DNA from 2 places in the Micromonospora sp. CPCC 205558 genome. Region 1 is predicted to be linked to the other one. Evidence: riboswitches for the same ligand, from Rfam matches in the RefSeq annotation. Region 1 holds a riboswitch; the other holds the start of a gene.
What was found. A riboswitch is a leader RNA that binds a small molecule or an ion and turns the genes downstream of it on or off. The one in region 1 is predicted to bind cyclic di-AMP.
Positions count from the first base shown of each region.

Region 2: it holds a riboswitch for cyclic di-AMP, as region 1 does, so the genes downstream of both, V6U86_RS16880 (C39 family peptidase) here and V6U86_RS08540 (C40 family peptidase) in region 1, are expected to answer to the same signal.

Region 1 covers NZ_JBAKHR010000006.1:258,710-262,476, forward strand. The annotation lists gene V6U86_RS08535 (N-acetylmuramoyl-L-alanine amidase) at 1-1,472, opposite strand, end outside; cyclic di-AMP (ydaO/yuaA leader) riboswitch at 1,708-1,843, shown strand; gene V6U86_RS08540 (C40 family peptidase) at 1,920-2,897, shown strand; gene dcd (dCTP deaminase) at 2,972-3,550, opposite strand; gene V6U86_RS08550 (pyridoxamine 5'-phosphate oxidase family protein) at 3,650-3,767, shown strand, end outside.
Region 2 covers NZ_JBAKHR010000012.1:196,946-200,712, reverse strand. The annotation lists gene V6U86_RS16890 (CDP-glycerol glycerophosphotransferase family protein) at 1-266, shown strand, start outside; gene V6U86_RS16885 (alpha/beta fold hydrolase) at 271-1,017, opposite strand; gene V6U86_RS16880 (C39 family peptidase) at 1,145-1,987, opposite strand; cyclic di-AMP (ydaO/yuaA leader) riboswitch at 2,220-2,361, opposite strand; gene V6U86_RS16875 (hypothetical protein) at 2,647-3,417, opposite strand; gene V6U86_RS16870 (hypothetical protein) at 3,551-3,767, opposite strand, start outside.

The DNA.
Region 1 (3,767 bases):
ATGTCGTTGACCAGCGGCGCGTCAGCGGACGGTGCGCTCCGCAGCACCACCGCCGAGGAGCCGCGCGGCGCGCACGGCACGCCCGCGGTGACGCAGCCGGTGAACGCCGGCTGGTTGGTGGCGTAGTCCGGGTCGATCCGGACGAGCCCGGTGGCCGGCGTGCCGGTGTCCAGTCGAGGTGCGTGCAGCAGGTCGAAGTAGTGCGTCCAGTCCCAGTACGGCCCCGGGTCCCAGTGCATTCCGGGCACGGTCGCGGCGGTGGTGCCGGGCACGTTGTCGTGCCCGATGATGTGCTGGCGGTCCAGTGGGATGCCCAGCCGCAGCGCCAGATGCCGGACCAGCTTCGCCGAGGTCCGGTACATCGCCTCGGTGTACCAGGTCCCCTGCGCCGCGAAGCCCTCGTGTTCCAGCCCGATCGACTTCGCGTTCACGTACCAGTTGCCGGCGTGCCAGCCGACGTCCTTGGTCAACACATGCTGGGCGATGTGCCCGTCGACCGAGCGCAGCGAGTAGTGCCAGCTCACGTAGGTCGGATCCTGGACGAGTTGCAGGGTCGTCGCCCAACTCGCCTCGGTGTCGTGGATGACGATGTATTCGATTTTCTGCCGGGCGGGCCGGTCGGAGAGGTCGTGGTTGCCGTAGTCCCCGTCGCCGAACGCTTCGTAGGGGGCCGGGATCCACTCGCAGGAGATGGTGCGCGGGCACTCCACCCCGTCCGGGCGGGCCAGCCGGCGCAGGCCCAGACGGTCCAACCAGGAACGTTCGGGTCGCACCGCGCGGGCCGGCAGGGTGATCCGCTGGCCGTCGTCGGTCATCCGGGACGCGCCCGCGCCGATGGTGGTGAAGACCTCGTCGGCGAAGGCGGCGGCGGCGTCGGCGCTGTCCGCGCCGGAGTAGCGGGCCACCGCGCCGTACCAGGCAGCCGGGTCGGTGTCCGCGCCCACCGGAGCGCCCAACTCCCGTTGGTACGCGCTCAGCAGCGCGGCCCCACCCCGGATGTTGAGGCCGGCGTCGGTGCGTAGCGCCTCGGGGGCGACGCCGGTCAGCGTGGCGGCGGCGTCCACGGTCTGCAACGCGGTGGTGGACGGCGCTGGGGCCTCGACCGGCCGGGGCGCGGGGACCCGGGCGGGACGGGAGTCGTCGCCGCGTGGGTCCTCGGCTCCGGCGTCGTGGTGACCGCGCCCGGGTAGGGCGGCCACGTGCCGCGCATCGGTCAGGTGCATCGGGCCGTAGCCGCCACTGGTGCTCGGTGTGCCGGCGTTGGCGTCCCAGCGCGACTCCAGGTAGGAGACGCCGAGCAACACGACCGTCGGCACGCCGTACTCGGTGGCTGCGGCGGCGTACTGCTGCTGGCGGTCGGTGGTTGGCGCGGCGGCGGCCGGGCCGGCGGAGAATGGCACCGTGGTCGCTGCGGCGACCACGGTGGCGGCGAGCAGTGCGCGCCAGCCGGCGGACAGGGTTGAATGGTGCATCGAACCCCCTAGATTCTCGCGGAGTGAGGTCAGGTCACCATCGCGCCGCCCGGCAGGCCAGGTCAATACCTTTCTATCTATCGAAGCGTGCGGAAAGAATTCTTCACACACGGTCGGTGACCTCGCCCAATCGGTACGGAGTGTCACGGCCGAACGGGTTGCGGATCGGTAACAAGCGTCTCTACTCTGGTCATTCGTCGGCCCGACAGCAGCTCCGCCCAACCCGGGCGGTAACGGACCGACACCGCCGAGTCGTTTCCGAGCGAACCGGGGACCCAGGTCCCTCGGGGTGAATCCGCAGCCACTGCGGTAGGGCGCCGACTTCCCGCCCGAACCCGTCAGCTAACCCGGTAGGCGGTCAGGAAGAAGGAGTACGGAACCCCGGTGGCACTCCATGCCCCGCGGCCGTCGTCCGAGCGGTCGGCATCAGCCGGCCCTGCGTCGATCGTGCCGCGCCCACGCTGGTCCCGCTTCACCACCGCACTCGCCGCGCTGGCCGGCATCGCCGTCGTCCTGACCGGCAGTGCCACGGCGGCCCACGCCGACCCGTCCGTCGCCGAGATCGAGCGCCAGATCGACGCCGACTGGAACAAGCTCGAACCGATCATCGAACGGCACAACGCCACCCGCGCCGACCTCGCCGCGAAGCGCAAGCAGGCCGACGCGCTGGCCGCCCGGATCGCCCCGCTGGAGCGTCAGGTCGACGCCGCGTTGGACAAGGTCGGCGCCCTGGCCGCACGTGCCTACATGGGTGAGAACGTCTCGACCGTCAACGCCGTACTGGGCAGCCGGTCGCCCAGCGAGGTGGTCGGCCAGCTCGAAATCCTCGACCGCTTCGCGCACAACCAGCAGAAGGACGTACGCCAGGTGGCCGACCTGCGCGACCAGCTGGCCGCGCAGAAGGCGCCGCTCGACGAGATGGTGTCCCAGCTGGCCCGCACCGAAGCTCAGTTGGCGGCGAAGAAGAAGCAGATCAACGAAGAGATCGACCGCCTGCAGAAGCTGCGCCTCAAGGTGTACGGCAACGGCGGCGGCGGCCCGCTGCGCCCGGCGCCCTGCCCGGGTAGCTACCCCGGCGGCGCCGCAGGTACCGCGGTCAAGTTCGCCTGCGCGCAGATCGGCAAGCCCTACGTGTGGGGTGCCGAGGGCCCGAACTCGTACGACTGCTCCGGGCTGATGCTGGCCGCCTGGGCGAAGGCCGGCGTGTCCCTGCCGCACAACGCCGCCGCGCAGAGCCGGGTCACGAAGAACGTCAGCAGGGGCGACCTGCGCCCCGGCGACCTGGTCTTCTACTACAGCGACATCCACCACGTCGGCATGTACGTCGGCGGCGGCTGGGTGGTGCACGCCTCGCAGGCCGGTCAACCGGTCAAGATGAAGAAGGTCGACGACGGCCCGATCCACAGCTACGGCCGCCCAGGCTGACCCTTGGATGACCGAAGGGCCCGTCGCGATCCGTCGCGGCGGGCCCTCGTCGTCTCGGTCCTAGCGGCTGAACCTCAGCGGGTGGGCCAGGTGCGCCAGTGCTGCCAGGCGCGGCTGGGTGTCGGCCCCCGCTGGCCCTGGTAGCGCGAGCCGTAGACCACCGAGCCGTACGGGTGCTCGGCCGGCGAGGAGAGCCGGAAGATGCAGAGCTGGCCGATCTTCATGCCCGGCCACAGGGTGATCGGCAGGTTCGCCACGTTCGAGAGTTCCAGCGTCACGTGACCCGAGAAGCCCGGGTCGATGAAACCCGCGGTGGAGTGCGTGAGCAGCCCGAGCCGGCCCAGGGAGCTCTTGCCCTCCAGCCGGCCGGCGAGCTGGTCGCCCAGCGAGATGACCTCCAGTGTCGAGGCGAGGACGAACTCCCCCGGGTGCAGCACGAACGGCTCGCCGTCGGGGACCTCGACCACCGAGGTCAGGTCGTCCTGCTGCATGGCGGGATCGATGTGGGTGTAGAGGTGGTTGTTGAAGACCCGGAACAGCCGGTCGAGTCGGACGTCGATGCTGGACGGTTGGACCAGGGTGGGCTCGAACGGCTCCAGGCCCAGCGTGCCGGCCTTGATCTCGGAGACCAGGTCGCGGTCGGAGAGCAGCATCGGACCACCATAGCCGCGTCGCCAAAAGTGGCCGGATTCGGTGCCGGTGACCAGCGCGTCGAGGTCGCTGCTCGTACATTTGTTCGATAGAATGCCCACATGGCTTCCTGGTCCGAATTCGCCGCCGACGAGCCCCGACTCGCCGACGGGATCCGCGTTCTCCTCCAGCAGTACGGGCCGGGCTTCGGCTATCTGGCCACGGTCCGCGCCGACGGCG
Region 2 (3,767 bases), on a different contig from region 1:
TCACCGACATGGGCGACGAGGGCGACCAATTCGTGGAACGGTTCCCGCTGGCCGGGTCGGGTTACGTGCTGCGCCGGGACATGTCCAACGTGGACGGCGTGCTGACCGCGCTACTGGACACCGACCCGCTGGCCGATGCCCGCTGGGCCACCCGCCGCCGCTACCTGGGTGACTTCCCGGCCGAGTCGTACGCCGAGGCGTTCCTGACCGCCGCCCGCCGGGAGCTGACGCCGGCCGCGGCACTGACCACGTCCACACCGGCGTAGCCGCTCAGCGGTACGGGTCGAGCAGCGCCAGCACCGCCGCCGGGTCCTCCACGTGCGCGTTGTGCCCGAGACCGGGCAGCGTGGCGACCGGTACGCCGTACTCCTTGAGCTGTTCGTCGGTGACCATCGGGTCGTTCTCCCCGCGCGCCAGCACCACCGGCACGTCGGTCGCCGCCAACAGCGCGCCCAGGTCGGGTTCGCCGACGGCGAAGGCGGTCGGGTCCATGGCCAGGCGCCACCGGCCGTCGACCTGGCGCAGACCGGCGTCCACCACCGGGTGGTCCGGCGGGAGCAGGCCGACCAGTCCGGAGACCCGCAGGTAGCGGCGGGCCGCCTCGGTGCGGCTGGCGAACCAGCTCACCGGGCGGGCAGCGACCTCGGCGGCGCGTTCCAGCTCCGCGGCCGTCCACTGTGCCTTGATGCCCAGCCCGACGACCGCGTCCACCGGCGTCCCGGCGGCGCGGGCGGCCAGCGCCAGGCCGACCATCCCACCCAGCGAGTGTCCGAACACGACCAGCCGGTCGTCGGGGGCGAGGGCCTGCGCGACCTGCTGGGCGAAGCCCGCGAAGGAGTACGACGGCAGCGGCGGCGCCCAACCGTGGCCGGCGAGGTCCGGTGCCAGCCACCGCCCGGGCCAGCGCTGCTCAAGGTACGGCGCCCAGGGCAACCACACGTCCCCGGTCGCCCCCATGCCGTGCAGCAGCAGCAGGACCGGCCCACGGCCGGCGTGACCACCCGATGTCTCCACCACGGCCGCAGTCTGTCACGGTTCACGGCCCGGTACGAGAGTCGTCGACGCCCAGCCGCGACATGCGAAGACGCCACGGGCGCCGGCCCCTTGTGGGGGACGGCGCCCGTGACGGTTCAGCGTGCCTGGGTCAGGCGGAGTAGCCCCGGCTGGTGATCCAGTTAGCCAGGTCGATGGTGGTGATCCAGTACGACGGGTCGGCCGGGTTCGCCGAGTCGGCGATCCGCACGGTGCGACCGTTGTCCTTGTAGCCCACGACGGCGATGTAGTGCCCACCACCGTAGGAGTGCCAGCCGCCGTCGGTGTCGGTGGCGTCCCCGACGACGTTGGCGACCACGCCCCGGCCGTCGGTGATGGCCTTCACGACGTCGGCCTGGAGCCGGTCCATCTGCGCCGGGCTGGGCGCGCTGGGGAACATCCGGGTCCGGTACGGGGAGCCCTTCACCTCAGCGTTGAGCACCCGGGTGGTGTCCTCGGCCGAGTTAGTGCCCATCTCGGTGGTGCCCAGCTCGGCGCCGAGCTCCTCCTGGGTGCGGTCGATGCCGGCGGCGCTGAGCGCGTTCCGGGTGGCCGCCGGGCCGCAGTTGTAGTAGGTGTTCTGCGCCTCGTAGTCGTAGTCGAGCACCTTGGTCGCGGGCGGCTTCGGCTTCGGCTTCCGGGTCAGGTCCGGGTTGGTCGTGGTCTTGGCGGCGGGCGACGCGGCGCTGCTGGCCGGGGCGGCCGTGGTCGGCACGGCGCTGGCCGAGGGGGACGCGTCCCGAACCTCGCTGCGGGAGGCGGCGACGTCGCTGCGCATCTCGGCGACCGTGGTCGCGGTGCGCTGGCCGGCCGGGGCGTCGTCGGCGGTGGTGACCAGGGCGCCGGTGGTGGTGGCGATCGCGAGGGCCGCGGCGGCGGCAACGATCTGGTACGGGCGCTCGGTGGCGAGACGGCGGAGCTGACGCTGCAGGGTGTGCTTCACGGGGTCCTCCACGGATCGGGGGGAGAGCGGCACACCGGGGCCGGACCGGTATCCGGGCAGGCGCCAGCGCGCGGACCGTGGTCCGCGGATGGTGAACCGCTCAGGGGAACGCCCGGCGTGGCCGGGCGGGGAAGGCGATGACCCGGGGGTCAGCTCACCGTCACTCGACGATTGAGCGGGTGCACCGCCGCGCCGTGGAGGCGAGGGAACAACCGAGGGGTGGAAAGGTGCTGCACGAGATTGGGACTCCTTCCGACACCGCCTACCGGGTTAGCTGACGGATTCGGGCGGGAAGATCGCCCTACCGCGGGCCGTGGCTCGCGGATTCACCCCGGACTTACTGATGGGTCCCCGGTTCGTTGATCACGATTAAGCGGGTCGATGCGGCGTCGCGTCTTGCGATCGGTTACCGCACCGGACGGGACGACACTACTGGTGGTCCACGTGCCCTGCCAAGCAAGGCTCACCTGCGTAAACCTCAATTGGCGCGGCAATTTCTGCGCGTATTGCCGATGACGTGACTCGATGGGACAACCGGTTACGGCCGCGCCTGCGGGCGACAACCGGACAGGCGGCAAAAAACGCAACCACAATCGTGGGAACGATGGCACCACTCGCGCCGGACGTCCGATTTCACAATTGCGTGACCGGCCTCACATCACAGATCGGGCTCAACCCACCCGCGCCGGCCGCCACCGTGCCACCACGGCGGGGCGCAACGCCTCCGCCACCGTCCGGCGGACGGGCACCGGGGTCGGGCGCAGCCGGGCCGCCGCCGCGTACGCCTCCTCGGCGAGGGTACGAGCCGACTCGGCGGCCAACTCCGCGTCGCGCCACGCGGCCCGCTCACGGCCGGCGGCCACCTGGTAGTCGGCCAGCCGCGCGTCCCGGATCACCCGGCTGATCAGCACCTCCTGCTCGACCGGGTGTCGTCGGGGATCCCAGCCGTGCCGGTGCCCGAACACGTCACCGAGCTGCGCCATGCTCAGGTCACCCCGCCAGTACGCCGCCATCGCCGCCCGGTGCAGATAGCGCTCCCGGGCCGCGTATTCGGCGGGGGTGTGCGGAGTGCGCGGGGTGGGCAGCGCCCCGGCACCGGCGAAACGACGCGCGGCGTTGTCCGCCTCGTCGTACTCGATCCAGGCCCGCTCCAGCTGCTCCTGAGCGGTCAGCCAGGCGGCGCGTCGCCGCTTGGCGGTCGTCGACGCACCGGCTGCGGCGACGGCCACCTCCTCGGCGTAGCGACGCCTGTCGACGGCCTCGGCGGCGGCCAGCTCCCGAGCGGTGGGCGCGGCCGGGGGCGGGTCGTCAGTGGGCCGGTCCCGTTCGGGGCGGGCGGCCAGCACGGTGAGCAGGCCCAGGGTCAGCAGGAACAGCGTCGACCAGATGGCGGCGGCCTGCGGCACCTCGGTCACGAACTGGTAGAAGACGGCGGTCTCCATGGTCGGCACCTCGGGGAGAGAACAGTGCGGTGAGGGCCCGCACCGGCCAGCGGGCCACGGCGGGCCACCGGTCGGCGGGGTAGGAAGCGGGTGGGTCGACAGGGCGCGGCGACGGGACGGTCGTCCCGGTGGCTCAGCGCCGGGGTGGGGCTCGGGAGGCTCGACCACTCGCACTGTCGACGAGGGGCAGCCGGTCAGACTCGGCCGTGTGGACCGGCAGCACGCCGGCAGCGGTGGCGCCCTGATCGCCGGGGAACGTCACCGGCGTGTCGACCGACCAGGTCGGAACCGAATCCTCGGCGGCCTCCGGCGGTATCGCCGGGGTCGAGCGCGCCACACCCTGCGCTTCG